4 regions of the Lysinibacillus sp. NPDC096212 genome follow, and region 4 is predicted to be linked to each of the others. Evidence: riboswitches for the same ligand, from Rfam matches in the RefSeq annotation. Region 4 holds a riboswitch; each other region holds the start of a gene.
The links. A riboswitch is a leader RNA that binds a small molecule or an ion and turns the genes downstream of it on or off. The one in region 4 is predicted to bind S-adenosylmethionine.
Positions count from the first base shown of each region.

Region 1 (8,682 bases), on a different contig from region 4:
AGGAGTCCCCTTCCCCGCCGTTGTAGAGGCACTCATTATGGAGGTTGCATTCGAGGTGTTACGAGAAGCGGGTCTTCGAATGCCTAGAACCATTGGACCAGCCGTATCCATTGTTGGAACATTAGTGATCGGTCAAGCTGCCGTAGAAGCTGGAATTGTATCAGCCGTAATGGTTATTATTGTAGCATTAACAGCCATTTGTAGCTTTTTATTCCCCGCTTATGGCTTATCAAATACCGTTCGTGCTCTTCGTTTTCCATTAATGATTTTAGCAGCAATTGTTGGATTGTTTGGTGTAATGTTAGGCCTTATGATCATCGTCCTACACATGTGCAGCATACGAACTTTTGGTGTTCCATATTTAAGTCCATTCGGCCCATTAATTCTAAAAGATCAAAAAGACGCACTAGTGTTGTTCCCTCGTAGAGCTTTATTGACTCGACCACGCTTAATTAGTCAAAAAAATACTGTCAGGGGTCATAAATATTTCGATACGAAAAAAAGGAATTAAACGAGGAATGAACTATGTCAAAATTTAAAGCACTCTGTTTACTAATGATTGTTACTTTGCTTTTAGGTGGTTGTTGGAGTAAGCGTGAACTCAATGAATTAGCGATTGTCGCAGCATTAGGTATAGATAAAGTAGATAATGAATTTGAAATAACTGTTCAAGTTGTGGATACTGGTGAAATTTCCTCAAAACAGCCTTCTTCAGGACGATCACCTGTTATTACCTATCATTCAACAGGGGCAACGGTCTTTGAGGCCATTAGAAAAATGACAACAGTAACAGCTAGAAAACTTTATTTTGCTCATCTTCAAATAGTTGTGCTCGGTAACGAATTGGCAGAAGAAGGAATTAACGAACCGTTAGATTTGGTTTCAAGAGATCATGAATTCAGAAATGATTTCGATGTCATCGTTGCCCATGACGCGACTGCCGATGAAGTATTAAATGTATTAACACCTATCGAAAAAGTACCAGCAAATAAATTACTAAATTCTCTTAAAACGTCAGAGAAAACTTGGGGTACAACCGAATCCATAAAAATTGATGAATTAATCAATACTTTAAATACTAAAGAAACTAGTGTAGTCATGTCTGCTATTGAAATACAGGGGGATAAAAATATTGGCAAGGAGCAAACGAATGTTAAAAGATCGAAATCTCCTGTGCTATTGAAGTATGCGGGCTTAGCTGTTTTTAAAGAAGGTAAACTCATTGGGCTTTTAACGGAAGATGAGAGTAGAAGCCTAGGTTTTTTAAAGGACAAAATAGACAGTACAATTGAAATTCTTGCTTGCCCTAAGGGTGGTACGTTAGCAACAGAGATTACTCACTCAAAGACGAAAGTAAAAGGTAAATTTGAAAATGGAGCTCCCAAAATCGATGTTGTTATAGATGTTAACCAAAATGTCGGAGAAGTTCTATGTAATATAGACCTTACGAAAGAAAAATCGATTCACTTAATAAATAAAAAAACAGAAGAACTTATTAAAAAACGAATCGAAGAAACAATTCGTTCAGTTCAACAAAATTACCAGGTCGATATTTTTGGTTTTGGTGAAGAACTTCATCGCACAAATCCTAAAGAGTGGAAAAAAATCAAAAAAGACTGGCTAACGATATTTCAAGAGTTACCAGTCAAAGTTAAAGTACATGTCAACACACAAGGATTAGGAACGATGGAAAACTCATTAGTGAATAAGACGAAGGGAGAATAAGCCATGATTATGACGATATTCATACTAATAATTTCTGCTGTTATTGCCTTTGCCTTCATTCCAAAATTAAAAAAAAATAAAGAAACGAAAACGATTGTTATTTTTTCGATTTTTTTATTGATCGGCGCTGCATTAAATATTGGGGTCTCATTAAGAATCAAAATTCCAAGCCCACTTGATTTGATTACCTTTATTTTTTCACCTATTAAAGAGTTAATCGTCTCCCTGATAAAATAAGAGGGAACTTTATGTTAAGAGAAAGGGGTTTCGTTCATATGGAAAAAGAAATAATTAGTTCAAGACAATTTATGATCATTACCCTTCTCTTTTCAATTGGGACAGCCATTTTAATTCTCCCTGCTAGTGTAACAATCGAAGCAAAGCAAGATGCATGGATTGCAGCTATCATTGGTGTCGTTTTAAGTTTACCCTTAATAAAGCTTTTCGTTACTCTAGGAAAACGGACACCTACCCTTACATTTATAGAGGCTAATGAAAAGATACTAGGTCGTTTTTTCGGAAAATTAACTTCGATTGGCTTTATTCTTATAGCCCTTCTTTCTGCAGGTGAATTATTATATTTCATTGGAATTTTCATGAAAACGGAAATCATGCCAGAAACACCTACGATGGCCTTTGCATTTCTGTTCAGTATTATCATTATTTATGCTGCATTTCTCGGAATTGAAGTTTTTGCCCGTTCTGCAGAAATACTATTTCCTGTATTTATTTTAATTTTTATTTTCTTTGTAATTTGTATTTCACCATCCATCAAGATTGAAAATTTACAGCCAATATTGGAAACGCCAAAAAAATCAATATTCTTTAGTATGATTCGATTTATAAGTCTTTTTTCATTCCCACTTGTCATATTATTAATGATTTTCCCTTCTGCAGTTAACGTCCAAAAATCTGCACAAAAAGGCTTTTACATTGGTTCAATTATTGGAGGGATTGTCTTAGTTACTATCATTACACTGTCTATCCTTGTCCTAGGTCCGGCAAATACAGCAGCTAGGACATTTCCAAGCTATTCATTAGCTCAAAGAATTTCAATCGGGAATTTTTTGCAGCGTATTGAAGTTATTATGGCAACCATGTGGATTATTTCAATTTATATTAGAACTTTTATGTACTTTTACGCTGCGGTCGTCGGCATCGCACAAATATGTAAAATTAACAATCATCGACCGCTCATTTTTCCATTCGGAATGATTATCCTTGGACTTTCACAAATTGTTCATCCTAATATCATTCATTCAGATATTTACAATAGAGACACATGGCCTATATTTTCCTTCGTTTTCATGGTTTTTTTACCATTAGTTTTATTAATTGTCGCGAAGATTCGCAAAATTAACGGTAATCAAGGAAATAATACGAAAAGTAATTGTAGTACACAGAATGAAAGTGGTAGTAATAACGGAAATGCTACACAAGGTGCAAGTAGCAATAATAACGATACTTCTTCACAGAGTAATAGTACTAGCAATGGCGGAAATGATACACAAGGTGAAAGTAGTAATAATAACGATACTTCTTCACAGAGTAATAGTACTAGCAATGGCGAAAATGCTACACAAGGTGAAAGTAGTAGTAATAACGATACTTCTTCACAGAATAATAGTACTAGCAATGGCGGAAATGATACACAAGGTGCAGGTAGCAATAATAACGATACTTCTTCACAGAGTAATAGTACTAGCAATGGCGAAAATGCTACACAAGGTGAAAGTAGTAGTAATAACGTTAATTGTACTCAAAATGAAAGTAGCAGTAATAACGTTAATTCTACTCAAAGAGATAGTAGCAGCAATAGTGAAAATCCTTCACCGAGCAAAAGTGATAACGCTTCAAGCAATACTACACAGAATGATAGCGATACCGGGAATACTCCAAACAGTGATAAAAATAAAGATTCTCCAGAAAGTTAACAGCATAGCAAAAAAAGGAATCAAACGAATGATTCCAAAATTTTTAAAAATAAAGAAACAAAAACAATTGTTATTTTTTCGATTTTTTTATTGATCGTCGCTGCATTAAATATTGAGGTCCATTAAGGATCAAAATTCCAAGCCCATTTCACCAATTAAAGATTTAATTGTCTCCTTGATAAAATAATAAGGAACTTTATGTTAAGAGAAAAGGGGTAGCGTTCATATGGAAAAAGAAATAATTAGCTCAAGACAATTTATGATCATTACCCTTCTCTCTTCAATTGGGACAGCTATTTTAATTAGCCCTGCTAGTGTAACAAGTGAAGCGAAACAAGATGCCTGGATTGCAGCGATTATTAGTGTCGTTCTAAGTTTACTCTTAATAAAGCTTTTCGTTACTGTAGGAAAACGGACACCTACCCTTACATTTGTAGAGGCTAATGAAAAGATATTAGGTCGTTTTTTCGGAAAAATAACTTCGATTGGCTTTATTATTCTATCCTTTCTTTCTGCTGGTGAATTATTATATTTCATTGGCATTTTCATGAAAACAGAAATTATGCCAGAAACACCTATGATGGCCTTTGCTTTTCTGTTCAGTATTATCATTATTTATGCAGCATTTCTAGGAATTGAAGTTTTTGCCCGTTCTGCAGAAATACTATTCGCAATGTTTATTTTAATTTTTATTTTTTTTGTAGTTTGTATTTCACCATCCGTCCATATGGAAAATCTACAGCCAATAATGGAAGTACCAGCAAAATCATTATTCTTTAGTATTATTCGATTAATGAGTATTTTTTCATTGCCACTTGTCATATTGTTAATGATTTTTCCTTCTTCTGTTAACGTCCATGAATCAGCCCAAAAAGGTTTTTACATTGGCACAATTCTTGGAGGGATTGTCTTAATTGCTATCATCACACTGGCTATCCTTGTCCTAGGTCCAACAAATACTGCTTCTAGGACATTTCCTAGCTATTCATTAGCCCAAAGAATTTCAATCGGGAATTTTTTGCAGCGTATTGAAGTTATTATGGCAGCAATGTGGATAATATCAATTTATATTAAAACTTTTATGTTTTTTTACGCTGGGGTCATCGGCATCGCACAAATATGTAAAATTAACAATCATCGACCGCTCATTTTTCCATTCGGAATGATTATCCTTGGACTTTCACAAATTGTTCATCCTAGTATCATTCATTCAGAAATTTACAATAAAGAAACCTGGCCTATTTTTTCCTTTATTTTCGCTATCTTATTACCATTAGTTTTACTACTTGTCGCGAAGATTCGCAAAATCAACGGTAATAATACAAAAAGTAATTGTAGTACACAGAATGAAAATGGTAGTAATAACGGTAATGCTACTCAAGGTGCAGGTAATACTAATAACGATAATTCTTCACAGAGTGATAGCAGTAGCAATGCTGGAAATGCTACTCAAGGTGAAAGTAGTAGTAATAACGGTAATTCTACTCAGAGTGATAGTAGCAGTAATGGCGGAAATGCTACTCAAGGTGAAAGTAGTAGTAATAACGGTAATTCTACTCAAAATGATAGTAGCAACAATGGCGGAAACTCTTTACAGAGTGAAAGTAATAGTAATGACGAAAACTCTACTCAGGGTAATAGTAGCAACAATGGCGGGAATTCTTCTCAAAGTGGAAGTAGCAGTAATGGTGGAAATGCTACACAAAGTGAAAGTAGCAATAATGCCGGAAATACTACTCAAAATGAAAGTAGTAGTAATAACGATAATTCTACTCAAAGTGATAGTAGTAGCAATGCCGGTAATACTACTCAAAATGAATGTAGTAATAATAACGATAATTCTACTCAAAGTGCAAGTAACAGCGAAAATCCTTCGCAGAGTGATAGTAGCAACAATACTACACAGAATGATAGCGATACCGGCAATACTCCAAGCAGTGATAGAAATAAAAATTCATCAGAAAATTAACAGCATAATGGCGTGAAAAAATGATGACCCTGAAATATCAAAGTCATCATTTTTCTTTATTGTAATTGAGCGGTTTTAAATATGATATTCAATCTGATCGACAAAATCCCATTCGTATGGTGTTTCTTGGTAAACATAGTAGTTCAACCAATTCGAGAATAATAAATGTGTATGGGCACGCCACGTATTAATCGGTTCATTTCCTGGATCATCATTTGGGAAGTAATTCACGGGTACCTCAATATCTAATCCTTTCGCAACATCACGACTATATTCATCCGCTAAGGTTGTCGCATCATATTCAAGATGGCCAGTAATCATAATGTTTTTATTATCCTTAGATTGCACAATGAAAACACCAGCATCTTCAGAATAAGATAGTAATCGTAAATTGGGATGGCTAAGTACTTCATCAATTGATACAGATGTATAACGTGAATGTGGTGCAGTAAATGAATCACTAAAGCCACGTACTAAATCCACTGTTAAATCCGTAATAACATGCGAATATACACCTGAGCATTTAGCAGGCAGCCCAATTTTACCAATACCGTAATGATGGTATAACGCTGCCTGTGCACCCCAACATATATGTAAAACCGATGTTACGTTTGTCTTGGACCAATCCATAATTTCAGAAATTTCCTGCCAGTAGTTCACTTCTTCAAATTCCATTTTCTCTACTGGTGCACCCGTAATAATCATGCCATCATAGCGACGATGACGAATTTGATTGAAAGTCGTGTAAAATAATTGCAAATGTGATTTACTAACATTTTTCGATTCATGTGTAGCAGTATTTAAAAATGTAATATTCACCTGTAACGGTGTATTACCTAATAAACGTAGTAACTGCAGCTCTGTTTTTTCTTTTTCCGGCATTAAATTAAAAATTAAGATATTTAATGGACGAATTTGTTGAGTTTTCGCTCTGTCCTCTTCCATTACGAAGATTTTTTCCTCACGTAAATGTTCTCCAGCTGGTAAGTTTTTCGGAATATTAATTGGCATCTTGCATTCCCCTCTCTAGTTAAAATCAATTGGGCCTTAGTCTCCATGCACAGGCCCTGTTCAAAACTCATTAAGTCTTCTTTTTCGATGAAATTAAAAAATCCTCCTCATTCCATTTGAGATAGAATGAGAAGGATTTTTCCACGTTCACTCTTATCTCTCAAAGGACAAATCCTTTGCTGGAATTAGCACCTTTCTAACTTTCGTTAGAGGTTGCTGAAGCGTCATCGGGCCAAATCCCTCAACTTCTCATGATAAGATTATTTAATTAAAAAGAATTGTAACATGAACAATTAAGAATATCAATAATACATAGAATATTTTGTTATTAATCATGCATGTCATTATGTTTTTAGGGAAATTATAGTTTAGTTATTTATCTTTACACCCTAGTGATACTTTTGCTATAGTCTTTACTTATGTAGACCTTGGTGAAAAAACACTTTTTATCGCCTCTATTATTCCAAACACAAGAAAGATGCCAAAAAAGATAGTAAGTAAATTGAAATTTGGTGTTTCATAAAAAGTAAACCACTCTTTGAAAATTGAAGATTCCGTAATTCTTCCAATAAACGTTCCGCCAATATCTCTATAATTAGGTATCCATCCTGTTGCTTCACACGTAATAAAGATTATCTGTGACAATAAAAATACACCAATAGAAGACACCCAAGTTTTTTTCAAAAATGGAATTGGATTTTTTTGTTTATTAGCCAAGTTATATCCCCCCTCTAATTGTTATACGTAAAATTCAGGAATAAATTTCAAAATTAAACATATATTCTCTTTTTTAGATAATCCTATCAATTATATTTGTCGATGAACGGCTTAATCATGTATTTGTAACTATTGATACTTGCTTGAGTCGTATTGTTGAATTTTCTGTCTGCAATAAAATCATCATAAGCAAACTTTAACAGCATAAAAAAATACACCTCTCCTCATCTAAATTAATAGACAATAAGAAGTGTATTATTAATAACAAATAAACTTTAATCTACCCAACATCTTATCATGTACTTCAAACCCTTGGTACGACTGGGTTTCTAAAACAATCCCTCAATTTCTCATGATGAGATTATTTAATTAAAAAGAATTGTAACATGAACAATTAAGAATATCAATAGTACATAGAATATTTTGTTATTAACCATGCATGTCATTATGTAATTTGTTTAACACTAATCTTGAATGTTTACATTCATTATTTGATGGTAAACATGCTGTACTTATGTTAACATATACCTTTAGTAACAGAGAGGAACGTGAATACTTTGATTAAAATTGAATTTCCAAAACCAGATTTAGTAATTCGCCAACGCGAACAAGATTTAAAGCCAGGTGATGTACCAATCACACCGTACCATGGTTTTATTGATTTCCATAAAATCACACGTGAAAACGGTGGTATTTTCTTATTCTACAATGAAGAGAACGAACTATTATTTGTCGGTAAAGCACGTAAAATTCGTCAACGTATTAAAAAGCATTTCGAGGACAATGTGTCACCGATGAAAAATCACCGTAATGAAATTTTCAAAATTGAAGTGTATGAAGTGGAAGATCCAATGGAACGTGAAATTTACGAAACATACGCGATCAATTCATTCCGCGCTAAATACAATGTTGATAAAGTATTTTATTAATATTTAACGAAAAAAAGAATCTGCTCGCCTTCTGTAATGTACATGACGGCTTGCAGATTCTTTTTCAATACTTTCATTCTAAGAAAAATGCTTTACGTTCTTTAGTAATCCATTCCTCAAGCTCCGTATCATCGCGCTTTAAAAGGCGATTAATAAGCACGTCATGCCATATATAATCCTCTAATAAATATATATGAACAGGATCATTGGTAATAAAAGCCGTTTCCTGATTTGACGGAGAGTGACCATAAATCATTTGCTTGCCATCTACCGATAAAATAAACCAATGAGGTGTAGACGCATTCCTCGTATAGCGAGTGATACGGTGTTGGTCAATAGAAGCTAAATGGTCCTCCACATACAAGGTAATTCCATGAACAGGGATATGTTTCGCTAT
Region 1 covers NZ_JBIWFQ010000047.1:11,659-20,340, forward strand. The annotation lists gene ACIQ7T_RS26735 (spore germination protein) at 1-511, shown strand, start outside; gene ACIQ7T_RS26740 (Ger(x)C family spore germination protein) at 526-1,725, shown strand; gene ACIQ7T_RS26745 (hypothetical protein) at 1,729-1,962, shown strand; gene ACIQ7T_RS26750 (GerAB/ArcD/ProY family transporter) at 2,001-3,659, shown strand; gene ACIQ7T_RS26755 (endospore germination permease) at 3,886-5,628, shown strand; gene metA (homoserine O-acetyltransferase MetA) at 5,704-6,639, opposite strand; SAM riboswitch class I at 6,790-6,900, opposite strand; gene ACIQ7T_RS26765 (YfzA family protein) at 7,057-7,356, opposite strand; gene ACIQ7T_RS26770 (nucleotide excision repair endonuclease) at 7,914-8,285, shown strand; gene ACIQ7T_RS26775 (TrmB family transcriptional regulator) at 8,359-8,682, opposite strand, start outside.
Region 1: it holds a riboswitch for S-adenosylmethionine, as region 4 does, so the genes downstream of both, metA (homoserine O-acetyltransferase MetA) here and ACIQ7T_RS24480 (cyclase family protein) in region 4, are expected to answer to the same signal.

Region 2 (6,922 bases), on a different contig from region 4:
AGCGATGTTCGCTACTTTATCAGCGATGTTCGCTACTTTATCAGCGATGTTCACCATGCCTAGCACGCTCAACATCGCTTTGCTCCTTGAGCGTGCTAGCAGATTTTAGTTTTCGGTAACTACTCCGTTATATAATCCTGGTCTGCGGTCGTCATAAACAGGAATTCGGCCTCGTACTTCGTCGACAATTGAAAAGTCCACGTCGATGACAGCTACTTCTTCGTCCTCTGCTCCAACCCACAGCACTTCGCCCCATGGTTGAATAATCATTGATTGACCATTGAAGTTTTCTACCTTTCTAGAAATGCGATTAACAGCGATCACAAAGCATTGATTTTCAATGGCACGTGCTTGCAACAATGTTTTCCAATGATCGATACGCGGTGTCGGCCATTGCGCCGGTACGAACAAGACCTTTGCACCTTCTAAGGCGTGAGCACGTAGCCATTCTGGGAAGCGAATATCGTAGCAAATCACGCCTGCAGCCTCGATTTCTCCAAGTGCAAAGCGATTCATCTCATCCCCAGCTTCTAAATATAAATGCTCGTCCATCAAACGGAAAAGATGTGCCTTGTTATATTCACCTACTAACTCTCCATTTTTATCAAACGTATACATCGTGTTGTAAAATTTATCGCCCTTCTTCGTTGAAACAGAGCCACCAACAATATGTACGCCAAGCTCTTTCGCTAGGTTTGATAAAAATGCTTTCGAACGCTCTCCATCCACATCTGCAAGCTCTGATAATTTTTCAAGAGCATAGCCTGAATTCCACATTTCTGGTAGTACAATAATTTCTGCACCTTGTTTTGCCGCTTCACGAATTTTGTCCTCAGCGCGAGCAAAATTTTCTTCTACTTTGCCAAAACCTACATTTAATTGGATACAACCAATCTTCATTACTATTCCTCCTCTAGACAGTACTGTTCTGTATTTATACTACAATAAATCAACCTTACTTCCATGGTTTAAGCTCAAATATTTAGATTAATATTTCACCACTCAATACTTGAACAGCCGAACCCGCAATTGCCACATCTTTTATTTTTGGTGTAACGTACAATAATCCACCACGTTTTGAAAGCTGTTTGCTAACGATACTTTCTTTTGATAATTTTTCACACCAGTAAGGTCCTAGCGCACCATGAGTGGAACCATTTACATGATCCTCATCAATGCCTTGTGCTGGAGAAAAGAATCTTGAGACTATATCAATTCCCTCATCTTTAGAACGACTTGTAATACAAACACCACGTACCGGGAACTGTTTCATCGCATGAAAATCAGCTTTGAAATCTGCAATATACTCTTCGTGACTTAGCTCCACTATATAATCCAATTCTGTTTTCCCTACATATGTTGGTTTCACACCAAGCCATTCCTCAAGCTCCAAAGGACATTCAATCTCTTCTAACTGGTACTTCTTAATTGTTATTTCAACTAGTTCATTCAACCAATTTGCTTGCAAAGGACCGCTTACAGTCTGGAATGTAATCGAAGAATTGACGGGTACAATTCCTTGTTTCCAAAGTAAAAAAGCGCTAGCGATTGTTCCATGTCCACAAATTGGTATTTCCTTTGCTGGCGTAAACCATCTAAGAAAAAAATCATGATCCTTCTTTTGGACAAAAGCTGTTGTTGGTACGGGAATCTCCTGAGCAATTTTCTGCATGGTCGACTCAGGTATTGGTGAATCAAGTAAACAGACTGCTGCGGGATTTCCCTTGTAAAGCTCTGTAGTAAAAGCATTGACGATAAAATACGAGACTTTGTTCAATTTTCCTCACCTCATAAACTATTGGGCTCTAGACAATTACTAAAAAAAGTAATATTATGTGCATCATATCTTTAATAATTATTATATTCTGAAAAAGGTGGACATGCATGGAATTCTCAAAAAAACTACAGCTACTTCCAACTCAATTTTTTGCAGCACTTGTGCAAAAAGTAAACGCTGCTCTTGCTGAAGGGCGTGATGTTATTAATCTTGGTCAAGGTAATCCAGATCAACCCACTCCTCCACATATTATTAAAGCATTGCAGGAGGCGGCAGAAAATCCTCAAAATCATAAATACTCTCCATTTCGTGGCATAGCAGAATTACGCCAAGCAGCTGCAAGTTTCTACAAACGCGAATACAATGTTGACATTGATCCTGACACAGAAGTAGCTATTCTTGGTGGTACGAAAATTGGTCTTGTTGAGTTACCGTTAGCCGTTTTAAACCCCGGTGATACTATGCTATTACCCGATCCTGGATATCCAGATTACTTATCAGGTGTCGTATTAGGTGATGTTAATTTTGAAGTTATGCCTCTTTTTGCAGAAAATCATTTTCTGCCTGATTATAATGCTTTATCCGATGCAGTAAAAGAAAAGGCGAAGATGCTTTACTTGAATTACCCGAATAACCCAACTGGCGGTACTGCAACACTTGAATTTTTCGAGGAAACAGTACGCTTTGCAAAAGAGCACAATATTATCGTAGCACATGATTTTGCCTACGGGGCGATTGGATTTGACGGCAATAAACCTATCAGCTTCCTGCAAGCTGACGGTGCAAAAGATGTCGGTATCGAAATGTATACATTATCCAAAACGTATAATATGGCAGGCTGGCGCATTGGTTTTGCAGTTGGTAACCCTGATATTGTTGCAGCCATTAACCTTATTCAAGATCATCTATTTTGTAGTCAATTCCCTGCCGTGCAACAAGCCGCGGCAGTTGCACTTACTGCTTCCCAGAGTTGCGTGGATAAGCTAAGTGCGACTTATGAGCGTCGACGAAACGTACTGATCGAAGAAGCTCAGCGAATTGGTTGGCAAGTAACAGCACCGAGAGGCTCTTTCTTTGCATGGCTCCCTGTTCCATTAGGTTTTACGAGTGAACAATTTGCCGATTTATTGCTCGACAAAGCTGATATCGCAGTAGCTGCAGGCAATGGCTTCGGTCAATATGGTGAAGGCTATGTGCGGGTTGGCTTACTTGTTAGCGAAGACCGCTTACGTGAAGCGATCAGTAGAATTGAAAAATTAAACTTATTTAACTCATGAAGTAGACTCTACCCGAAAAACTGTTCCATTAGCTCAAACTTGCTATGGGAACAGTTTTGTCTCTTTCTTGCGGATTCTTTCGCAACTAAATATTATAACAAAATAAAAAATTTTAAAAATTCAATTGACTTACTATATCCTATAATTTATATTAGTTCTATCGGATTTACAAAAAAATATTATAAATCTCTTATCAAGAGTAGCTGAGGGACTGGCCCTATGAAGCTCGGCAACCTCCTTTTTTAAGGAAGGTGCTAAATCCTGCAAACGATCATCGTTTGAAAGATAAGAGAGGACACTTTTTTATGAGCCTCTCTTAATTTTTTTAAGAGAGTTTTTTTTATTTTCAAAAACCGATAAAAAAACTTTGGAGGTATGTTTCATGAAAAAGAAAAATAAAATTTTATTAGGTTTAGCAAGTCTCACATTAGTAGCAGCATTAGTAGGCTGTGGTACTAAAGAAAATAGTAAGGATAGTCAAAGTAAGGCTATTAATGAAAATAAGATTGTAGTAGGTGTAACTTCTGGTCCACACGAACAAATTGCTGAGGTTGTAGCAAAAGTTGCCAAAGAAAATGGCTTAGAGGTAGAAGTAAAATCTTTCTCTGATTATGTTTTACCAAATACATCGTTAGCAGAGGGCGATCTTGATGTAAACAGTTATCAACACAAGCCATTCCTCGAGACATTTAACAAAGATCACAATACAGATTTAGTGCCAGTTGGAAAAACAATTTTAAATCCTCTAGGCATATACTCTGAGAAATATAAATCATTTGATGACGTTCCTGATGGTGCAACGTTCGGATTACCAAATGATCCAACAAACGGGGCTCGTGCTCTATTTGTCCTTCAAGAGGCGGGCTATATTAAATTAAAAGACGGTGCAGACTTAACAGCATCTATTCGCGATGTGGAAGAAAACAAAAAGAATTTGAAATTCATTGAATTAGAGGCTGCACAAATTCCAAAACAGCTTAGTGAAGTAGATGTAGCAGCTATTAATACAAACTTCGCTCTTGATGCTGGCATTAATCCTAAAAAAGACTCCATTCTTTTAGAATCTACGGACTCTCCATATGTGAATTACATTGTAGTACGTGCCGAAAACAAAGATGACCCAACGATCAAAAAATTTGTTGAAGCTTATCAATCTGATGAGGTACGCAATTTTATTGAAAAAGAATTCCAAGGCTCTGTAATTCCAAGCTGGTAAGTGACGATTAAGGACCATTCATAAAATCAAGAATCTGCGGGACTCCTACAGGAAAGCTAGCAGATTCTTGATTTATAGAAGGACTAAGAAAGGAGATATCACCGTATGATTCAACTAGAAAATATAACAAAAGAATTTAAAACTAAAAATGGTATCGTCAAAGCAGTAGATGGTATTAACTTGCATGTCAAAAAAGGTGAAATTCATGGGGTTATTGGCTACAGTGGTGCAGGAAAAAGTACTCTTATTCGCTGTGTCAATTTATTAGAACGTCCAACAACAGGAAAGGTATTAATCGATCATGTAGATATTACTTCCCTTTCTCTAAACGACCTTCGCAAAACTCGTCAAAAAATCGGGATGATATTCCAGCATTTTAACCTTTTAAAAACAGCGACTGTTTACAACAATATCTCGGTACCATTAAAGCTTCTAGGCTATAACGACTCCGAAGTGAAAAAACGCGTTGCAAAATATGCAGAAATTGTTGGCCTAACAGAGAAATTAGATAGCTATCCTAGCCAGCTTTCAGGTGGTCAAAAGCAACGTGTCGCTATTGCACGTGCCCTTGCCCAAGAGCCTGAGATTTTGCTCAGTGATGAAGCGACAAGTGCACTCGACCCCGAAACAACTGACGCCATTCTTGAGCTTCTCTTGAAAATTAATCGCGAGCTAGGCATCACTATTTTACTCATTACACATGAAATGAATGTTATTCAAAAAATTTGCGACGATGTATCTGTTCTTGAATCAGGGGCGGTTGTGGAATACGGCTCTGCTATAGACCTATTTTCAAAGCCTCAGCATCCAACGACACGAAAGTTTTTAAATACCATTTCTCAACGTAATTTATCCCCTTCCCTTATCGAGCAATTAAATGTTTCAGGAAGTGTTATTCGTTTAACATTCCTTGGTGAAAGTACAGGGAAACCATTACTAGCAGAAGTGAGTAAAGTTTATGATGTTCAACCGAATATTTTAACCGCCAATATCATTGAATTAAAAAACGGCATTGTCGGTAATATTGTCGTGCATCTACACGGTGAAGCACATATCGTAGAAAAAGCACTTAAGTATTTTACAGAAAACGGAGTAAGCGTTGAGGAATTAGGAGGCGAATTAAATGAATAGCATTCAAAGCTTCTTTGCAGATTGGTCAGATGTTATTGGGAAATCCATTATCGAAACCTTCCAAATGGTCGGGATTTCATTATTTTTCTCTATTTTAATAGGGATCCCATTAGGGCTTTTAATTGTTTTAACTCGCCCAGGACAATCGTTTGAAAATAAATTTCTCTATCAATTTTTCAATTTATTTATTAATATTATCCGCTCTGTACCGTTCATTATTTTACTATTCTTCATTTTACCGTTTACGAAGCTAATCGTCGGCACAACTATTGGTGTAAAAGGTGTTATTGTACCGCTTGTTGTTTATACAACGCCTTATATTGCGCGACTTATGGAAACGGCACTTTTAGAAGTTGATCCAGGTGTGGTGGAAGCTTATACAGCAATGGGTATTAAACGTCGTCATATTATTTGGAATGTCTTATTACGAGAGGCGCGCCCATCCATTATTTTAGGTTTAACGATTGCCACAATCGGTCTTATAGGAGCAACAGCAATGGCAGGAATGGTTGGTGCTGGTGGTCTAGGTGATCTCGCATACCGTTACGGTCATTTACGCTATGAGGTCGATGTAATGTATGCGACAGTGTTTATCTTAATCATTCTTGTTCAGATTATTCAATCAATAGGTAACCGCTTTGCTGCGAAGTTAAAAAAAGATTAGTAGGAGGATTATGATGACAAAGACAACACATAGCGATCTACTATTAAAAAATATTAATGCACAAGCCCCCTTTCCTATTTGCTTTGCAGATTTAGAAAAGGCAGTTGCAGAAAAAATGGAAGCTGGTCCGTTTGGTTACATCCGTTCAGGCGCTGGCGGTGAGCAAACATTAAGGAATAACCGTACAGCCTTTGAAAAATACTCTATTATTCCACGCTTTTTACAGGATGTTTCAAGTATTGATACATCAATTGAACTGTTCGGAAAAGTACACCCAACTCCGTTCTTATTTGCTCCTGTTGGCATGAACAGAATGGCGCATGACGAAGGAGAGCTAGCCGTAGCACGTGCAGCTGATCAATTAAAAATCCCTTATATTCAAAGCACAGTTTCAAGCTACGCACTCGAGGATGTGGCACAAACAGCTCCCACTGCTATTAAATGGTTTCAATTATATTGGTCAACAAATGAGGAAATTGCCTATAGTATGGCCGCTCGAGCCGAGGCTGCCGGTTTTGAGGCTATCGTTTTAACTGTAGATACAGTCATGCTTGGCTGGCGTGAAGAAGATGTTCGCAATCAATTTTCACCATTAAAGCTTGGGTATGCACGAGGAAACTATATGAATGACCCTATTTTTACTGCTTCCTTACCAGATGATTCATTTGAGTCATATGTACAAGGCGTGTTGCAAAATATATTCCATCCAACATTAAATTGGGACAATGTACGTGAATTAAAGCGCCGTTCGAATCTCCCTATTTTGTTAAAGGGAATCTTACATCCTGAAGACGCAAAACTAGCTATAGAAAACGGCATTGACGGAATTATCGTATCCAACCATGGTGGCCGCCAAT
Region 2 covers NZ_JBIWFQ010000011.1:88,890-95,811, forward strand. The annotation lists gene ACIQ7T_RS12795 (carbon-nitrogen family hydrolase) at 106-900, opposite strand; gene ACIQ7T_RS12800 (PhzF family phenazine biosynthesis protein) at 983-1,777, opposite strand; gene ACIQ7T_RS12805 (pyridoxal phosphate-dependent aminotransferase) at 1,885-3,054, shown strand; SAM riboswitch class I at 3,242-3,346, shown strand; gene ACIQ7T_RS12810 (MetQ/NlpA family ABC transporter substrate-binding protein) at 3,437-4,270, shown strand; gene ACIQ7T_RS12815 (methionine ABC transporter ATP-binding protein) at 4,376-5,401, shown strand; gene ACIQ7T_RS12820 (methionine ABC transporter permease) at 5,394-6,065, shown strand; gene ACIQ7T_RS12825 (alpha-hydroxy acid oxidase) at 6,079-6,922, shown strand, end outside.
Region 2: it holds a riboswitch for S-adenosylmethionine, as region 4 does, so the genes downstream of both, ACIQ7T_RS12810 (MetQ/NlpA family ABC transporter substrate-binding protein) here and ACIQ7T_RS24480 (cyclase family protein) in region 4, are expected to answer to the same signal.

Region 3 (8,682 bases), on a different contig from region 4:
TTGCACAAAATTTAAATTAATGAAGAGAAAAGCAAAAGGCAAAGAAAATTGTTGTTTCCTATTAAGGCGCTACACACTTTAAGGCACAAATAACACTATATTAATTGTTTATATATAATTTCCGTTATGGAGATAAAAGCCTCTAGCGAATATATGCTATTTGAATATAAAAAAATGGAGCTGTCCAATGTGCTGGATAGCTCCATTTTTGCTAAATTTGTAAAGGGTTTAACGTAATTTTTGATAAAAAAAGTTTATACTAAATAAAGAACTAAAAATAGGGGCGGTTAATATGAAAACAGTTGTTGTATTAGGTGGCGGAATTACGGGATTGTGTACGATGCATTATTTACAACGCCAAGTTCAGGAGAAAAACTTAGATGTAAAACTTGTACTTGTTGAAAAAAATACATACCTTGGTGGCAAGCTTCACTCTGCATATGAACAAGGCTTCATCATGGAAACTGGAGCAGATTCTATTGTAGCGCGTCATAAAGGTGTCATGGAGTTAGTAGAGGAACTAAACTTTGAACAAAATCTTGTGTACAACGAAACAGGTATTTCGTATATTTACACAAATAATGAGCTACATGCTATCCCAGCAGACTCAACGTTCGGTATTCCTATGAGCCTACAATCTCTCGAGGAAAGCACGCTTGTATCTGAGGAAGGTAAAAAAGAAGCGTTAAAGGATTTAACAATGCCGAATGAAAGGTTTACAAAAGAAAGCTCGATTGGGGAATTTTTAACGTATTATTTAGGTGAGGAGCTTGTTCAAAACCAAATAGCGCCGGTACTTGCAGGTGTATATTCTGGAGATTTAAATCAACTTTCAATTGCTTCGACTTTACCGTATTTAATCGATTACAAAAACGATTACGGTAGTATTATTAAAGGTTTTGATGCAAACAGGAAACAATTTGTGAAAGCCTCCAACAAAAAATTTATTTCATTTAAAAATGGTTTATCGTCACTAATTGATCGACTTGAAGAAACATTAACGGATGTAGAAATTATAAAAGGGATTGCCACTACTAGTGTTAAAAAGCAGGAGAATCTATACTCTGTTACGTTAGCAAACGGTAAAATGATTGAAGCAAATCATGTTGTATTGGCACTGCCAAATGAAGCGGTACAAAGCTTATTACAGGATGAATCGTTGAACGGCTATTTTAAACAATTTAATACTGCATCCGCCATTACGATTTATTTAGGATTTGATGTTCCCGATAATAGATTGCCAGCAGATGGAACAGGCTATATTGTGTCACATAATTCGGATGTTATTTGTAATGCAGCAACGTGGACAAGCCGCAAGTGGAAACATACCTCTGCAGAAGGGAAATTACTTGTACGACTTTTTTATAAGAGCATTAACCCTGAGTATGAGAGATTGCGTATGATGACAGATGAAGAGTTAGCAGCAGTTGCTCTTGAGGATGTAAGAAAAAGCTTGGGGATTGAGGAAAAACCAACTGTTGTTGACGTGACAAAATGGATCGACCAGATGCCGAAGTACGACTTGGCACATCGTGAAGCGTTGCAAGGTCTCTTACAAGAGCTCGAGAAAAACTATCCAAATTTATCAATAGCGGGATGCTCATATTTTGGAGTAGGCATAGGTGCATGTATTCAAAACGGTAAAAAAATTGGTGAAGAACTTGTAGAAAAACTATCGTAATTGTTTGATATAAATCAAAATATTATAAATTTCGTAAAAATTATCCTTTGTTCAGTGAAATAGTCTTGACTCAATCGTTCGTAAACGATATGATTCTTTTAATTATTTAAAAAATTCATACTAAATTCTTATCAAGAGAAGCAGAGGGACTGGCCCTATGAAGCTTCAGCAACCAACTTAATGTCAGGTGCTAAATCCAGAAGACCGTGTGTCGAAGATGAGAAGGAAAACAATTACGAAATGACGTAAAAGCCTTCTTTTTTTATGAAAGAAGGCTTTTTTTTATTTTAAAGATTAGGGAAGAGAGGTTAGTTTTATGGAATTGCTTGAAAGGTTAAAAACGCAAGTTCTAACAGCAGATGGTGCAATTGGTACAGTTTTATACGGCTACGGCTTGGAGTACTGTCATGAGGAAATGAATGTACAGAGACCTGAATTAATTGAAAAGATTCATAGAGAATATATTGCAGCTGGTGCTGATATTATTCAGACGAATACTTACGGAGCTAATGCCATAAAATTAGCCCGCTATGGGTTAGAATCTCGTGTACAGCAGTTTAATGAAGCTGCTATAACGATTGCAAAACGAGCAGCGGCAGATGGTGGACAATTTGTTTTAGGTACAATTGGAGGAATCCGTGGTATTCGTAAAAGTGACGCAACGTTAGAAGAAATTTTAGCAACCGTTGATGAGCAGGCAACAGTTTTACTGGCAGGAAATCCAGATGGTCTTTTACTTGAAACTTATTATGACTTTGAAGAGCTAACGGCGACTTTAACAATGCTGCGAGCTAAAACGAAATTACCGATTATCGCTCAAGTTTCTATGCACGAACCCGGAATTTTGCAAAATGGAATGAGCTTAAATAACGCCTTATATAAACTTGAAGCGTTAGGTGCAGATATCGTAGGAGTTAACTGTCGCTTAGGCCCTCACCATACTATACAAGCATTTGAAGGAGTAGAGCTTCCTGAGAAGGCATTTATGTCAGCGTATCCGAACGCCTCTCTTCTTGATTTGGAGGATGGGCGTGTCGTTTATGAGTCGGAGGCAGATTATTTTGGTCGAGCAGCTGTAGCGCTTCGTGATCAGGGGGTACGTTTAATTGGTGGCTGTTGTGGAACGACACCAAAGCATATTGCTGCAGTGAAAAAGTACTTAGAGGAGCTATCCCCGGTCGAGGAAAAGTATGCAAAACCAGAAAAAGTAGAGGTTGTCCGTGAGGCAGAGCCAGCAAATTATGAGCCATTACATGAAAAAGTAAAACGTGAACGCTCGGTTATTGTGGAGTTAGATACGCCAAGACATTTAGAAATTGAAGGCTTTATTGAAGGTGCAAAAAAAATATATGAGGCGGGCGCAGATGTAGTCATGATGGCCGATAACTCTCTTGCTTCTCCAAGGATTAGTAATGTCGCAATGGGTGCCTTACTGAAAGAAACACACGGGGTACGCCCGTTAACCCATATAACATGCCGAGATCGTAATTTAATTGGTCTTCAATCACATTTAATGGGATTAAATGCACTAGGGATTCATGATATTTTAGCAGTTACTGGAGATCCGACAAAGGTAGGCGATTTCCCAGGAGCAACTAGCGTTTATGACGTATCTTCAATGGAGCTGATCCAATTAATAAAACAATTAAATGAAGGTGTATCGTTCTCAGGGAAACCGCTTCGTAAAAAGGCAAATTTCTCTGTAGCGGCTGCATTTAATCCTAATGTACGTGTACTAGATCGCGCTGTCTCTCGATTAGAAAAGAAAATTGAACATGGGGCAGATTATTTTATTTCACAGCCTGTTTATACAAAGGAAAAAATCGTGGGAATTTACGAGGCGACAAAGCATTTAGAAACACCAATTTATATAGGCATTATGCCAGTAACGAGCTATAAAAGTGCGGAGTTCTTACATCATGAAGTGCCAGGCATCAAACTATCTGATGATGCATTAGCACGTATGAGGGCTTGTGGCGATGATAAGGAACGCGCAACACTAGAAGGAATTGCAATTGCTAAAGAATTAGTAGAAGTAGCAGCGGAATATTTCAATGGTATTTACCTCATCACACCATTTTTACGCTATGATATGACGCTAGAATTAATGAAATTTATTGAGCAATTGGATGAACAGAAAAAAGGGGTAAGTATAAATGGCTAAGCACATGATTGAAGAGCAACTAGAGAAACGAATATTAATTCTTGATGGCGCAATGGGAACAATGCTACAAAATGAAAATTTATCAGCAGAGGATTTTGGCGGCGAGGAATATGATGGCTGTAATGAAAATCTCGTGCTAACTAGACCAGATGTGCTTGAAAAAATTCATGGAAAATATTTAGAGGCTGGAGCAGATATTATTTGTACAAATACATTTGGAAGTACTCCACTTGTATTAAATGAATATGATCTTGGTGCGAAAGCGGAAGAGATTAATAAACGCGCTGTAGAAATTGCACGCAAAGTAGTGGATGAGTTTTCAACATCCGACTGGCCACGTTTTGTAGCGGGGGCTATGGGACCAACTACAAAAACCTTATCGGTTACAGGTGGTATTACATTTGATGAGTTAGAGGAAAACTTCTATGTTCAGGCAAAGGCATTAATCGAAGCCGGGGCGGACGTTCTGTTGCTAGAAACTAGTCAGGATATGCTAAATGTTAAGGCAGGAACATTGGGGGTATCTCGTGCCTTTGAAGCAACGGGAAAAGAGCTACCTGTGATGATATCGGGAACAATTGAACCGATGGGAACGACACTGGCTGGTCAAACAATTGATGCTTTTTACATTTCCATCGAGCATATTAAACCATTATCAGTTGGTTTAAACTGTGCGACTGGACCAGAGTTTATGACTGATCATATTCGTTCATTAGCAGAGCTTTCAACAGGCTATATTAGCTGTTACCCGAATGCGGGCTTACCAGATGAGGAAGGCTGCTATCATGAGTCACCTGATTCATTGTCACAAAAGCTAAAAGGCTTTGCAGAAAAGGGCTGGCTAAATATTGTCGGAGGTTGCTGCGGTACAACGCCAGCACATATTGCGGCTATCCGAGAGGTGCTAAAGGACGAAAAGCCTCGCCAATTACCAGATGCAACCCATGGTCATGTAGTATCAGGGATAGAGCCATTGGTGTATGACGACTCTATGCGTCCATTATTTATTGGAGAACGGACAAATGTCATCGGCTCTCGTAAGTTTAAAAATTTAATTATTGATGGGAAGTTTGAGGAAGCGGCAGAAATCGCGCGTGCTCAGGTGAAAAATGGAGCACATGTTATCGATATTTGTTTAGCAAATCCTGACCGCGATGAACTAGCGGATATTCGTGGCTTTATGCAGGAGGTTGTAAAAAAAGTAAAAGTACCTCTTGTGATTGACTCGACAGATGAAAAAGTAATTGAGGAAGCACTTAAGTTTTCTCAAGGGAAAGCTATCATTAATTCTATTAACTTAGAGGATGGTGAGGAGCGTTTTGACGCAGTTTTACCGCTAGTGAAAAAATATGGGGCCTCTTTAGTAGTGGGGACAATTGATGAGCAAGGCATGGCGGTTGATCGACATCGCAAGCTAGAGATTGCTGAACGTTCCTATAAATTGTTAACAGAAAAATGGGGTATTGCTCCTGAAGATATTATTTTTGACCCATTAATGTTCCCAGTAGGTACAGGAGATGAGCAGTATATTGGCTCGGCGCTTGAAACAGTAGAAGGAATTCGCCTTATTAAGGAGAAAATGCCACGTACATTAACGGTGCTTGGTGTAAGTAATATTTCATTCGGATTACCACCAGTAGGTCGTGAAGTATTGAATGCCGTGTATTTATATCACTGTACACAGGCTGGTTTAGATTATGCAATTGTGAATACGGAGAAGCTAGAACGTTATGCATCTATTCCTGAGGCAGAGATTAAGCTAGCAAATGATTTACTCTTTCATACAAATGATGAGACATTAGCCGTCTTCACGGATTTCTATCGCGATAAAAAGAAGGAAAAAACAGAGGAAGATATCCCTAAAACAGTAGAAGGTCGCTTAGCTTACTATATTTTAGAAGGTACAAAGGAAGGGCTTATTGAGGATTTAGAGGCTGCTCGTGAAATTTTCGAAACGCCGCTTGCTATTATTAATGGACCTTTAATGGATGGAATGGCAGAGGTTGGCCGCTTATTTAACGATAATCAGCTCATCGTAGCAGAGGTATTACAATCAGCAGGGGTTATGAAAGCAGCAGTAGCACATTTAGAGCAATTTATGGAGAAAGATGAAGAGAGTGCTGGCAAGGGGAAGATGGTTCTTGCAACTGTAAAAGGCGATGTGCATGATATTGGGAAAAACCTTGTCGATATTATTTTAAGTAATAATGGCTTTAAGGTCATTGATCTGGGTATCAAAGTAACACCTTCCCAATTAATAGAAGCGATTCGCAAGGAGAAGCCAGATTTCATCGGGCTTTCAGGCTTACTTGTAAAATCAGCACAGCAAATGGTTATTACAGCTCAGGATTTTAAAGAAGCGGGAATTGACGTACCTATTTTAGTAGGGGGAGCGGCATTATCCCGTCGCTTTACTGAAACAAAAATTGCTGGCGAATATAATGGACCTGTCATTTATTCAAAGGATGCGATGCAAGGATTAGAGCAGGCAAATCGGCTAATGGGGACAGATACACGTGCAGATTTCTTAGCTGAAATTAAGGAATCTCGTGAAAAACGCTTAGAGGCAGACGAAAAAAGAGCGGCTCGCCCTACAAAAGAAGTAACAGTAAAGCCTGTACGTACAATAAAGGAATCGTCTGTCTTTCTACCAGCAGATGTGCGACGCCATGTAAAGAGAGGATATGCTGTTTCGCATTTATATCCATATGTTAATATGCGGACATTACTAGGACATCACCTAGGCTTAAAAGGTCAAGTGCAGCAATTACTTGATGCTGGCGATGCAAGAGCAACGGAGTTAAAAGAGTTAGTCGACGATTATTTACAAAGGGACCTATTGAAACCATCAGGTATGTATCAGTTTTTCCCTGCACAAGCCGATGGGGATGATGTAGTCGTTTATGATCCAGCAGATAGCAAAACAGAAATTGAACGATTTACCTTCCCACGTCAACAAGTTGAACCGTTTTTATGTCTTGCAGATTTCCTGAAAACAGTTGAAAGCGGTGAAATGGACTATATTGCCTTAATGGTGGTAACAGCTGGCCAAGGGGTTATGACGAAGGCTCGTCAGCTAAAAGAGGAAGGGAAATTCCTTGAAAGTCATGCATTACAATCTACAGCCCTTGAGCTTGCGGAAGGCTTTGCAGAGCGTATGCACCAAGAAATTCGTGATCAATGGGGCTTCCCAGATGCAACAGATTTTACAATGCGTGATCGTTTCGCGGCAAAATATCAAGGACAGCGCTTCTCATTCGGCTATCCAGCATGTCCGAACTTGGAGGATCAAGAGAAATTGTTTGGCTTATTAAAACCAGAGGACATTGGTGTTCACTTAACGGAAGGCTTTATGATGGAGCCGGAAGCTTCTGTTTCAGCAATTGTCTTTGCACATCCAGATGCTCGATATTTTAATGTGTAATGCTAGAAAAAAGTGGTATAACTTTATGTAATGAGGTTAAAGCCTCGGCATAATTGAAGTAGGACGTGAGCATGATGATTCGATTGATGGAAGAGAAAGATTTACCTGGTGTTTTAGATATTTACAATGACATTATTTTAACGAGCAAAGCCGTTTATCGATATGAAACACAATCGTTAGAAGAAAAAAGACAATGGTTCACGGAGCAGCAAACATTCGGAAATCCACTGCTAGTGTTTGATGTAAATGGCACAGTAGCCGGCTTTGCAACATATAGTCAGTTCCGTCCATATCCAGGTTATAAGCACACAATGGAGCACTCTGTATATGTGCATAAGGATCATTACCAAAAGGGGATAGCGTCACAATTAATGCAAGAGCTAATTCGAACTGCCAAAGAGCAAGGTGTGAAAACACTCGTAGCGGGCATTGATGGTGAAAACATCGGAAGCATTAAAATACATGAAAAACTAGGCTTTGAATACGCGGGTACAATAAAGAATGCAGGCTATAAATTTGGACAGTGGCTAGATCTTGTATTTTATCAGCTACAGTTAACCGGACCAAAAGTATAGAAGGGTATGACATGTCATATTCTTTCATATTGAGGGCAAACTCTAGTTTATTTGCATAAAGCTGAATAATAATTGACCCCGACATTCAGCATTTTGAGAGGAGTATCGTATTTTAATAAATAGTTTTATTCTTTTGGATTAGCTTGTCTACTTATGTTAATGATGAGGAGTTGTTGATTTTTCACGGAGAGTGGCGACTCCTGCGGGATTAGCTTGCGCTGAAAGCCCCGCAGGAACGAAGTGACGAGGAGATTGAAGCCAAGCCCGCGGAAAGCGCCAACTCGGAGTGAAAATCAACCTTAGTTTATTGATACAAATTATTTAATGTTTATTCTTTTGACGAAAAGATAAAGGGTATGACAAATGTCATATCCTTTTTATGATGTTTGCTTCTGTTGCATGATTATACTCTTGTTTTATGATGAGGTCATAAGAAAAAATGAAACGAGGGAGTAAAAACAATGGCAACAGATCGAGAAAAAACAAAAAAACTGCGCCAGGACGTAGCGCCATTTGCGAAGTCTGACACAGCTAAAAGTATCTTTCAAATGGTAAATACAATTGTACCTTTAATCGCCCTATGGGTAGCTGGTTATATGTTAGTAGATGTTTCACCATGGTTGACAGCTGGCTTAAGTGTAATTTCTGCTGCATTTGTCGTACGAACTTTTATTATTTTCCATGATTGTACACACGGTTCATTTTTCAAAAGTAAAAAAGCAAACGACTGGGTTGGTTTTGTAACTGGGGTGTTAACATCATTCCCATATGAAAAATGGAAACGTGAGCATACAATTCACCACGCAACTAGCTCGAACTTAGATAAGCGTGGTATCGG
Region 3 covers NZ_JBIWFQ010000038.1:6,464-15,145, forward strand. The annotation lists gene ACIQ7T_RS25140 (protoglobin domain-containing protein) at 1-20, shown strand, start outside; gene ACIQ7T_RS25145 (protoporphyrinogen oxidase) at 293-1,681, shown strand; SAM riboswitch class I at 1,807-1,905, shown strand; gene ACIQ7T_RS25150 (bifunctional homocysteine S-methyltransferase/methylenetetrahydrofolate reductase) at 1,998-3,845, shown strand; gene metH (methionine synthase) at 3,838-7,269, shown strand; gene ACIQ7T_RS25160 (GNAT family N-acetyltransferase) at 7,344-7,844, shown strand; gene desA (Delta(5) desaturase DesA) at 8,306-8,682, shown strand, end outside.
Region 3: it holds a riboswitch for S-adenosylmethionine, as region 4 does, so the genes downstream of both, ACIQ7T_RS25150 (bifunctional homocysteine S-methyltransferase/methylenetetrahydrofolate reductase) here and ACIQ7T_RS24480 (cyclase family protein) in region 4, are expected to answer to the same signal.

Region 4 (8,682 bases):
AACATCTCTAAATCTTCAAATTTAGTGGATGGAATGTTTTGTTGACTAATTGCTTCAGGTTGAATAGATGTTAAGCCGTAAGCATGATCGTTTGTCCACTTTTTCCAATCTTGAAGTGTTTCATTGGATGTGCGGGCTTGCTTTACTTCTAAATTGTTCTCCAAAGCTACACGTTCTTCTATCGCTGGAACTGCTGCCGATGCATTTGATACTCCGCTGAACGCTGTAAAGCTTGCTAACGCAATACTTAATGATAATAAAACCTTACGATTCTTACCTTTTGTCACTTTCTATCAGTCCTTCGCTATATGTTAAGGTCAATTATAGATAGTGAAGTTTAAAGTAAAAGGGGAGTTTGTTTAAATTTTGTTTAAATTTGGTTGGGTGTCATTATTTTGGGTTATTCGAGCGGAGGCAGATAAAAAAACATCTCCATAGCGTATGTACACTGTAGAGATGTTAACTATTTTATTTATAGTGATACGTGCTAGCTCTCGGATTATTCCGCTGTATTTGATTGAACCATGCACGATCCTTTTCCTCTTGTTTTAAAGTGTTAACGATGGTTGATGAGCAACTAACACAGATTTTTGCCTGAGTAACTTGTCCGCAGCGCTCACAGGGTGCGCCTAAATTAGGGAAAATCGATTTTTTAAATTTTCCTGTTTTTACCCATTTATAGAGTAGCTCAGATGAAACCCCAGTTAATGTAACTACCTCATCGTTCGTTAAATAGCGATTATTTTTTCTCAGTAAAAAATGATGTAGTTCTGAAAAAATATCTTCTTCTCTCACATCAATCCTTTTATTAAATAGCTGCATGTTGATTATTCTCCTCGTTTACTTCAATTGATGACTTCTCCTATATGGTCATTTACATTGTTAGGTTGCTCATCATATTTATAATTTTCCCAGCGATTTCGTGCTAGTTTTCGATATTTATTGGAGACATTTCGATCTGCTATTAGTCGAGAGAATCCTTTTTTCGCTTCAGCAATATCTCCGAGTCGAAGGCTTAATTCTGCATGTAAAAATTGAATTCTCTCTCCGCCCTCTTGATTGGATGCAAAAGATTTGCTGTAAAAGTCCCTTGCAGCAAAGAGGTAGCGCAATTCTGATTCATGATCATTTTTTAAGCGATATAGCCAGGCTATTTTTAGTGCGAAATTAGCCATAAGAAGTGACTCTTCCATTGATGCCCTTGATACAAGATAAGCTAATTTAAGGCTTACAATGGCATCATCGATTGTACGTTCCTTGCACATATCCATTGGTTTTTGAAGCGCTTTTATGTATAGCTCATCAATAAGAAGCATGAAAGGCCCATATGTTCTTGTCATAGATTTGTGGTAAGCATAGCCACAATGTGGACAGACGGCAACTTCATACAATAACGGGTTTAAACCTTCGTAAACGGGCATGAAGTCTGTTTGTTCTTCGATAATTTTATATCGATTAGGGCGTACTTTATATGTGGTAAAATGCTTCTTGCAAAACTTGCAATCCACACTACTTTCATAGTAGTAAATGTTAAATGCCATAAGAATCAACTCCTTTACATAAAAAACGATTATTATTTCTTTTGTTCTATTTATACGATGGACAGTATCGTTCAATGTGTTTAATTTAGTTACCTTTATATTAACAATTCTATGTTCTTTGGTATACTCCTTTAGAATTATTAAAATAAAAATGTTCATTATTTTCTTAGTTATTTGGAATTTCAATATGTACCCGTAATAGTATTTATCGGTGTAGTTAAAGCAAGTTATACATTCGTTTTAGTTTGTCAAATAACGTACAAATTTAAATAATTATTGATGTTTTTATTATAAAGTTGAATGTGTAGGCGATAATGCCTATTTCGTGATTTTGGTATAAAGATGTTTCTTAATGTAAAATTACAAGTATATTGATTGGGGAAATATAGGATTATTATTAAGCAACAAAGGGGAGTCACTCAACACTCGCCTGTAGTGGAAAATGACATTTATATCAGGGTGATCGGAGTAGGGCTGAGCGACTTCTTGGAGATCATCGTCACAGGTGTTACCCGAAGTGGGCCATGTTATGGTGAGGTTCCTCTAAATGATATACCTAATAAAATTGTGTAAAACGATAAGGAGCGAACGATGGATTATAAAATTGTATTTTTTGACGTAGATGGAACGCTTGTTAATTATGAAGATGGTCGTATTGAAGAAAGTACAAGAACCGCTATTAAGCAATTAAAAAACAAAGGAATTCATATTGTTGCTGCTACAGGAAGACCCTTGTCAATGTGCCAAGATTTAAGAAACATAGGCATAGAAACGTTTATTACAGCTAATGGTGCCCATGTTAAGTATCAAGATCGAGTAATACATAAAATGCCTATTGCAAAGGAAATTGTCCACGCAGTTAAGGCTTTTGCTGAAGACAATAAACAAAGTCTATCATTTTTTACAGAACAATTATCGATGAATAACGTCCAAGAAGAAAAGACATTAAAAGCTATGCAAGAAACATTATCTTTGCTAGAGTTTCCTGATATTAATGAAGATATTTTAACGCAAGAGGTTTACTTAATGTGTTTATATGGCGATGAGGATATTGAGAAAAAGTATACTTCAAAATTCCCTCATTTATTATTTAAAAGGTGGCACCCGTATATTACAAATGTTTTGCAACATGATGTTTCTAAATCTATTGCTGTCCATGCTGTACTAGATTATTTCGACTTGAGTCCTGGGGAAGCACTTGCTTTTGGTGATGGAGATAATGATATTGACATGCTGGAGCAGGTTGGCTTTGGTATTGCAATGGGCAATGGTAGTGAAGCATTAAAAAATGTCGCTAATTATGTAACGAAGAAATCAACTGAGGATGGTATTGATTATGCTCTTCGGGAGCTACAAATAATTTAATAGAGTAGTAGCCGAGAAATGAGATTTATAGCATGAATCGACCACTATACAACATTGGAGAAAGTTTTTAAAAAGAAATAATTTTTCCATCTATACAATCTACAGGCAGTGATAATAAATCCTGGAGAAAATTGTATTAAAGTCATAATACTCATAATATTGTTTGCTTTGAGTTATTATAAAGCTATCTGTAAAAAGAAATTCATTATGCTTTAGGTGGGAAGGATTTATGGCGCATCACGTGCAATCTCTAATAGAACATTACGGGTATTTTGGCATCATTCTTATCCTAGTTGGCGGGATTGTTGGGCTGCCACTTCCCGATGAGATATTTTTAACATATGTAGGATATAGCGTATATAAAGAAACCCTCGCACATATTCCAGCTTTAATCAGCGCTATGGTAGGTGCGGCAGGGGGAATTACTCTGAGCTACTATATAGGCTATAGATTTGGGCTACCGTTATTGCAAAAATACGGTCCAAAAATCCACATTACTGAACAGAAAATTGACTTTACTAGAAAATTATTTGCAAAAATAGGGCCGGGATTATTATTAATAGGATATTTTATTCCTGGTGTGCGTCATCTTACAGCATATATTGCGGCTATCAATAATTATCCTTATAAAAAATTTGCTTTCTTTGCCTATACGGGAGCAGTTATTTGGACATTTACTTTTATTACCTTAGGAAAGGTACTTGGGGAGAACTGGCGTTATGTTGGGGTATATTTATCCCGCTACAGTATTTATCTTATAGTATTGTTCCTAATACTAATGTTAATCGTTTATTTTATTTTCAAAAAAAGGAATTCGCCAAAGTAAAAAAGGTCTGATTCAATACCTACTCAGGTTGTGAATCAGACCTTTTTATCTTTTAAGGCAATATTGCAAATGAACGCACAGGGAATCCAGAGGCTTTCTCAGGCTTTGGTACAATATTGAAAATAGCAGCACCTTTTGGAGGGAGCTTATCCAAATTTGTCATGAGCTCAATTTGGTAAGTATCTTGCTCAAGCACAAAATATTCGCCATCTAGCTTACCATTTTTACGAAAATCTGTTGCTGAATCCGTATCAAAGGTTTCGTGGCCAATAGCACTTACTTTTCGTTCGCCGAATAAAAATTGTAACGCTTCTAATCCCCAGCCAGGAATATGATTATTGCCATCAGCGTCTTTGTTGCTGAAAGATTCTTTATCTGGCCAACGTTTACTCCAATCGGTACGCAACGCAACAAAGGTACCTGTTTCAATTTCCCCATTTTCAGCTTCAAAGTCAAGAATATCTTGAACACTTAACGTGAAGTCGTTATTTACTTCGGCTTCTTTTGATTTATCAATAACGATTAGTGGTAGCACTAGTTCTTTTAGCTCCAATTCCTCTAAATAGCGTGTATCTCGCACAAAATGGATAGGTGGATCGATATGTGTTCCGTATTGCCCAGGGAAAGTGAATTGCTGCGCAAAGAAGCCATCATCATGGGAAAATAATGTTTCAAATTTTGCATCATCAAACATAAAGAAGTGGGGCGAATTAGGACCAAATGTATGTGTTAAATCCACCCATTCTTTCGATTTCAATAGTTGAATTGCTTGTAAAAGTTCGTTTGCCATAATATCTTCCTGCTTTCTTTTAATTATTTTTGGATGTAACAATAAAAAAGAGCCCTCCTTGTAGAAAGAGGACTCTTGTGCAAAGCAACTAAAGTAAGTCTTCTCATCTTCAAGGCTAAATTTCGCCAATTGGAATTAGCACCATACCTATAGGCTGGTTGCTGAGACTTCATAGGGCCAATCCCTCCGTCTCTCTTGATAAGAAAAAACAATATAAGAATTTTCAGAAATAAAGATTACAAACACTTTAGCATATTTATTTATAGTTTACAAGTTCAATAGGGATACAAGGTTAAAATTCATAAAGATGCTAAAGGCAAAAAAAGTGGCCCTCTTCAAAGGGCCAACTCTTCACCAATTCAAAATTAATGTTAGCTTACAACAGCCTTGATCAGTAAATGTTATTCGAAATCCATCTGGTGTATAGTTCGTTTCGAATTTTAAAGTAATGCCTGTTGACGTGATTAATTTTTCAACTTCTGTTTTATTTGATTGCTGTGCTGCGTTCATAAGATCATGTGCAAATGGCTCGGATTCATCAATTTTATCCGTAAGTATCTGTGCTTGCTTCATAATAGCTTTGATCCGTTTCGCAGAAGTCTTCAATCTATTTGTATTGACGGGTGGAAATGGACTTCTATTCGTTGGGTTTGTTGGCATTGCTAGCTGTCTAAAAGGTTGTTGAGTAGTTGGTTGATTGGCCATTGCCCATGCCCATGTTGGATAATAATTAGGATAGACAAAATACGGATAAGGATTGTAATACAACTAAATTCCTCCTATCCTATGCTGATACCATATATTATGTACAACAAAGGCTTTCGGTGTTTCCTGGGGGCATCCGATGAACCGCTTCACTCCAGGGTCTCGTCTGCCCAAGGAGTCACCCGTTGATAAAAACTGAAATTGTTCCGATAAATCTTCAAAGTTTGTTTCTATCAAAGAGTAACCATAGAAATGTAGTAGCTGCGGCAAGCATCACCATGCCGAATCCGTATATAGGTGTATGAGCTAATGATTGGTGGCGAACGATGATTCCTCCAATGTATGATCCTAGAAAAATACCAATGTTAAAGGCTGAAATATTTAATGCTGAAGCCATTGAAATAGCTGATGGTATATATTTTTCTGAAAGCTGAACGGCATAAAGCTGTAATCCCGGTACATTCATAAACATAAATAGCCCCATCATAAAGACCATTATTAATCCAACGATTGATGATTCTAAAAAGAAGTTGATGCCGAGTAGTGCTAATGCTAAGCCGATAAAGATAATAAAGATAGAACGTAATGGATTATTATTAGCAAAATGACCACCCAGTGTATTACCGATAGCAACACAGATACCGAATACAACTAAGATAATGACAATTGCTTGAGGTGAGTAGCCCATATATTGCTCTAATATAGGGGAAACATATGTGTATACTACAAACACGCCGCCGTATCCGATTGCTGTAATAAAGAGAATTAATAGCATTTGTATGTTCCCTAATACTTTCCCGATATCTCGAATAGATATTGGTTTACCTTTCGATAACTGACTCGGCACAAGCAGAGTATTACTAATTAACCCGATAATACCAATTAAAACAATGAAAATGAATGACATTCGCCAGTCAGTTACTTGTCCAATAAAAGTTCCTAGCGGGACGCCTGTGACAGTTGCTAATGTTAACCCTGTGAACATAAAAGCTATTGCACTTGCTCGTTTATTAGGTGCCACAACATCTGCAGCGATTACAGAGGCAATAGACATAAACACGCCATGTGCTAATGCTGAAATAACACGGCCGGCAAGTAGTAATGAGAATGAGGGTGCTAGAGCTGCAAGTAAATTCCCGATAATAAAAAGCACCATGACGAGCAGCAATACATTTTTACGACTAAGGCGCGATGTTAAGGCTGTTAAAAGCGGTGCACCAATAGTTACACCTAGTGCATATATGGATACGGTTAAACCCGCAGTACTTAACGTTATACCGAAATCTTCTGTAATTAATGGTAGAAGTCCGACGCTTATAAATTCTGTAGAGCCAATACCAAAAGCACTGATCGCAAGTGCGAGTAATGTTAGTTTAGCATTCGGCACTTTTGTATTTTTCATTCTATTAATATCTCCTTTGATTTTTTGTATAGTATATAGTAATATTCATACATGCCTAAAAGTTATATAGGGTACTTTTAGTTACTTTTGAATATTACAGGGGGTTTACAATGAAAAAAGTTTATAATATCGGTGTTGAAGCCACTCTTGAAGTCATTGGAGGCAAATGGAAACCTATTATTCTTTGTCATCTTAACCACCATGGTCAGATTCGTACGAATGAATTTCGCCGATTGATTCCAGGCATTTCGCAAAAAATGCTAACAAGCCAGTTGCGTGAATTGGAGCAGTCTGGATTAATTAATCGTAAGGTTTTCAATCAAGTACCGCCAAAAGTTGAATATTCATTAACACCTTATGGTCAAGAGATGGACCCTGTGCTGAACATCCTTTGCACTTGGGGTGAAAAACATATCGAAGTGCTACAAGAAAAAGGTGAAGATGTTCTGTTAATGCAACGGGATGAAGATATCGCAATAAAGCATACATCTTAAATAGATTGGAAAGAGACTGTCTAAAAAGTTTTCTATACTAAGAAAATAAGACAGTCTCTTTCACGTTTACATAGCTATCGTTTACATGACAAAATCAAACTCATCTGGGTTTGGTCCAACACGTTGATCTAGATTCATGGCGTTAATGATAGTCATCTCTTCATCAGTTAGTGAGAAATCAAAAATATCAGCGTTTTGAATCATACGTTCTTTGCGCACAGATTTTGGAATTGTGACGATACCATTTTGAATATCCCAGCGCAAGATAACTTGAGGGTTTGATTTCCCGTATTTTTCAGCTATTTTTGAAATAGTTTCATTTTCAAGAAGTCCACCTTGCATTAATGGTGCCCAAGCTTCCATTTGTATATTGTGCTCTTCGCAGAATGAACGTACCTCAGTTTGTTGTAATCGTGGATGTAATTCCACTTGGTTAATAACTGGTGTGATACGAGCTGTTTTCAGAAGGGCTTGTAAATGTGACACATGGAAATTACATACGCCAATAGCTTTAATTTTCCCTTGATCGTATAAATCTTCGAGTGCTCTCCAAGCTTCTGCAAATTTATTTTTACCTGGCCAATGAATAAGATATAGGTCTAAATAATCTAGCCCTAATTTTTCTAAGCTGTCTTCGTATGCTGCAATTGTCTCTTCATAGCTCAAGCCATCGTTCCATACTTTTGATGTAATAAATAAATCCTCACGTTTTAAACCAGTAGTTGCTAGTGCCTGACGAATACCTTCGCCAACCCCTGCTTCATTACCATAAATAGCGGCAGTATCGATACTACGGTAACCAACCTCGATCGCATTTTTTACCATTTCTGCTGTAACATCATTCGGTACTTGAAATACGCCTAGACCCATACCAGGCATTTGTAAGCCGTTATTTAATGTAATTTTATCTTGTAAATGATTAATCATTTTTCTGTCCTCCGATTTTCGTTTGTGCTTTGTTGCTTTCTTATTATGCTTCCATGCCATTGCAAAAAAAAGTACGCACTTTTTAGTTTCATAGAAACGTGGAGGTAACTTTTGTGAGATATCAATGGTTCGCTATAAGAAATTTTTATTAGTTTACGTGGTTCAGCCTTCTATATGCGTTACAATTAATGGCAGAAAATTGAATATTTGAAAATAGTTGGGGACTCATGGTAATAACAAAAAACTTGGCAAATCACTTAGAAAAGACCGAAATAAAGATGTTTGAATCAAGGCTGAATGCAATTAAGGAAATTCAGGACAATGCTATGAGAGTTGAGATTGGCCAATTTGATGGTGCCTATGCTTTCTCCATAAAAAATATCCCCGGTCCCTCTTACAATGTGGTAAAAGGTAATTGTTTTAGTTCAAAGAATGCCATAGATAAAATCCTTAACTTTTATAAGGAAAGAGAAATACCAGCTCGTTTTGATTTAGCGCCACAATACGCAAATGCTACTTCACTACAAAAATTACATAACGCCGGTCTTTTTCAGAGTGATCTTCATGCAACATTATATTGTGAGCTAAATGAAGGAGAGGGTAGGGAAAACAAAGAATTCTTCCATTAAAAT
Region 4 covers NZ_JBIWFQ010000035.1:21,996-30,677, forward strand. The annotation lists gene ACIQ7T_RS24455 (erythromycin esterase family protein) at 1-287, opposite strand, end outside; gene ACIQ7T_RS24460 (hypothetical protein) at 469-822, opposite strand; gene ACIQ7T_RS24465 (DUF2225 domain-containing protein) at 846-1,541, opposite strand; gene ACIQ7T_RS24470 (Cof-type HAD-IIB family hydrolase) at 2,133-2,906, shown strand; gene ACIQ7T_RS24475 (DedA family protein) at 3,136-3,732, shown strand; gene ACIQ7T_RS24480 (cyclase family protein) at 3,785-4,522, opposite strand; SAM riboswitch class I at 4,623-4,727, opposite strand; gene ACIQ7T_RS24485 (YuzC family spore coat inner layer protein) at 4,874-5,290, opposite strand; gene ACIQ7T_RS24490 (MFS transporter) at 5,445-6,629, opposite strand; gene ACIQ7T_RS24495 (winged helix-turn-helix transcriptional regulator) at 6,740-7,123, shown strand; gene ACIQ7T_RS24500 (aldo/keto reductase) at 7,205-8,050, opposite strand; gene ACIQ7T_RS24505 (hypothetical protein) at 8,278-8,679, shown strand; gene ACIQ7T_RS24510 (hypothetical protein) at 8,639-8,682, shown strand, end outside.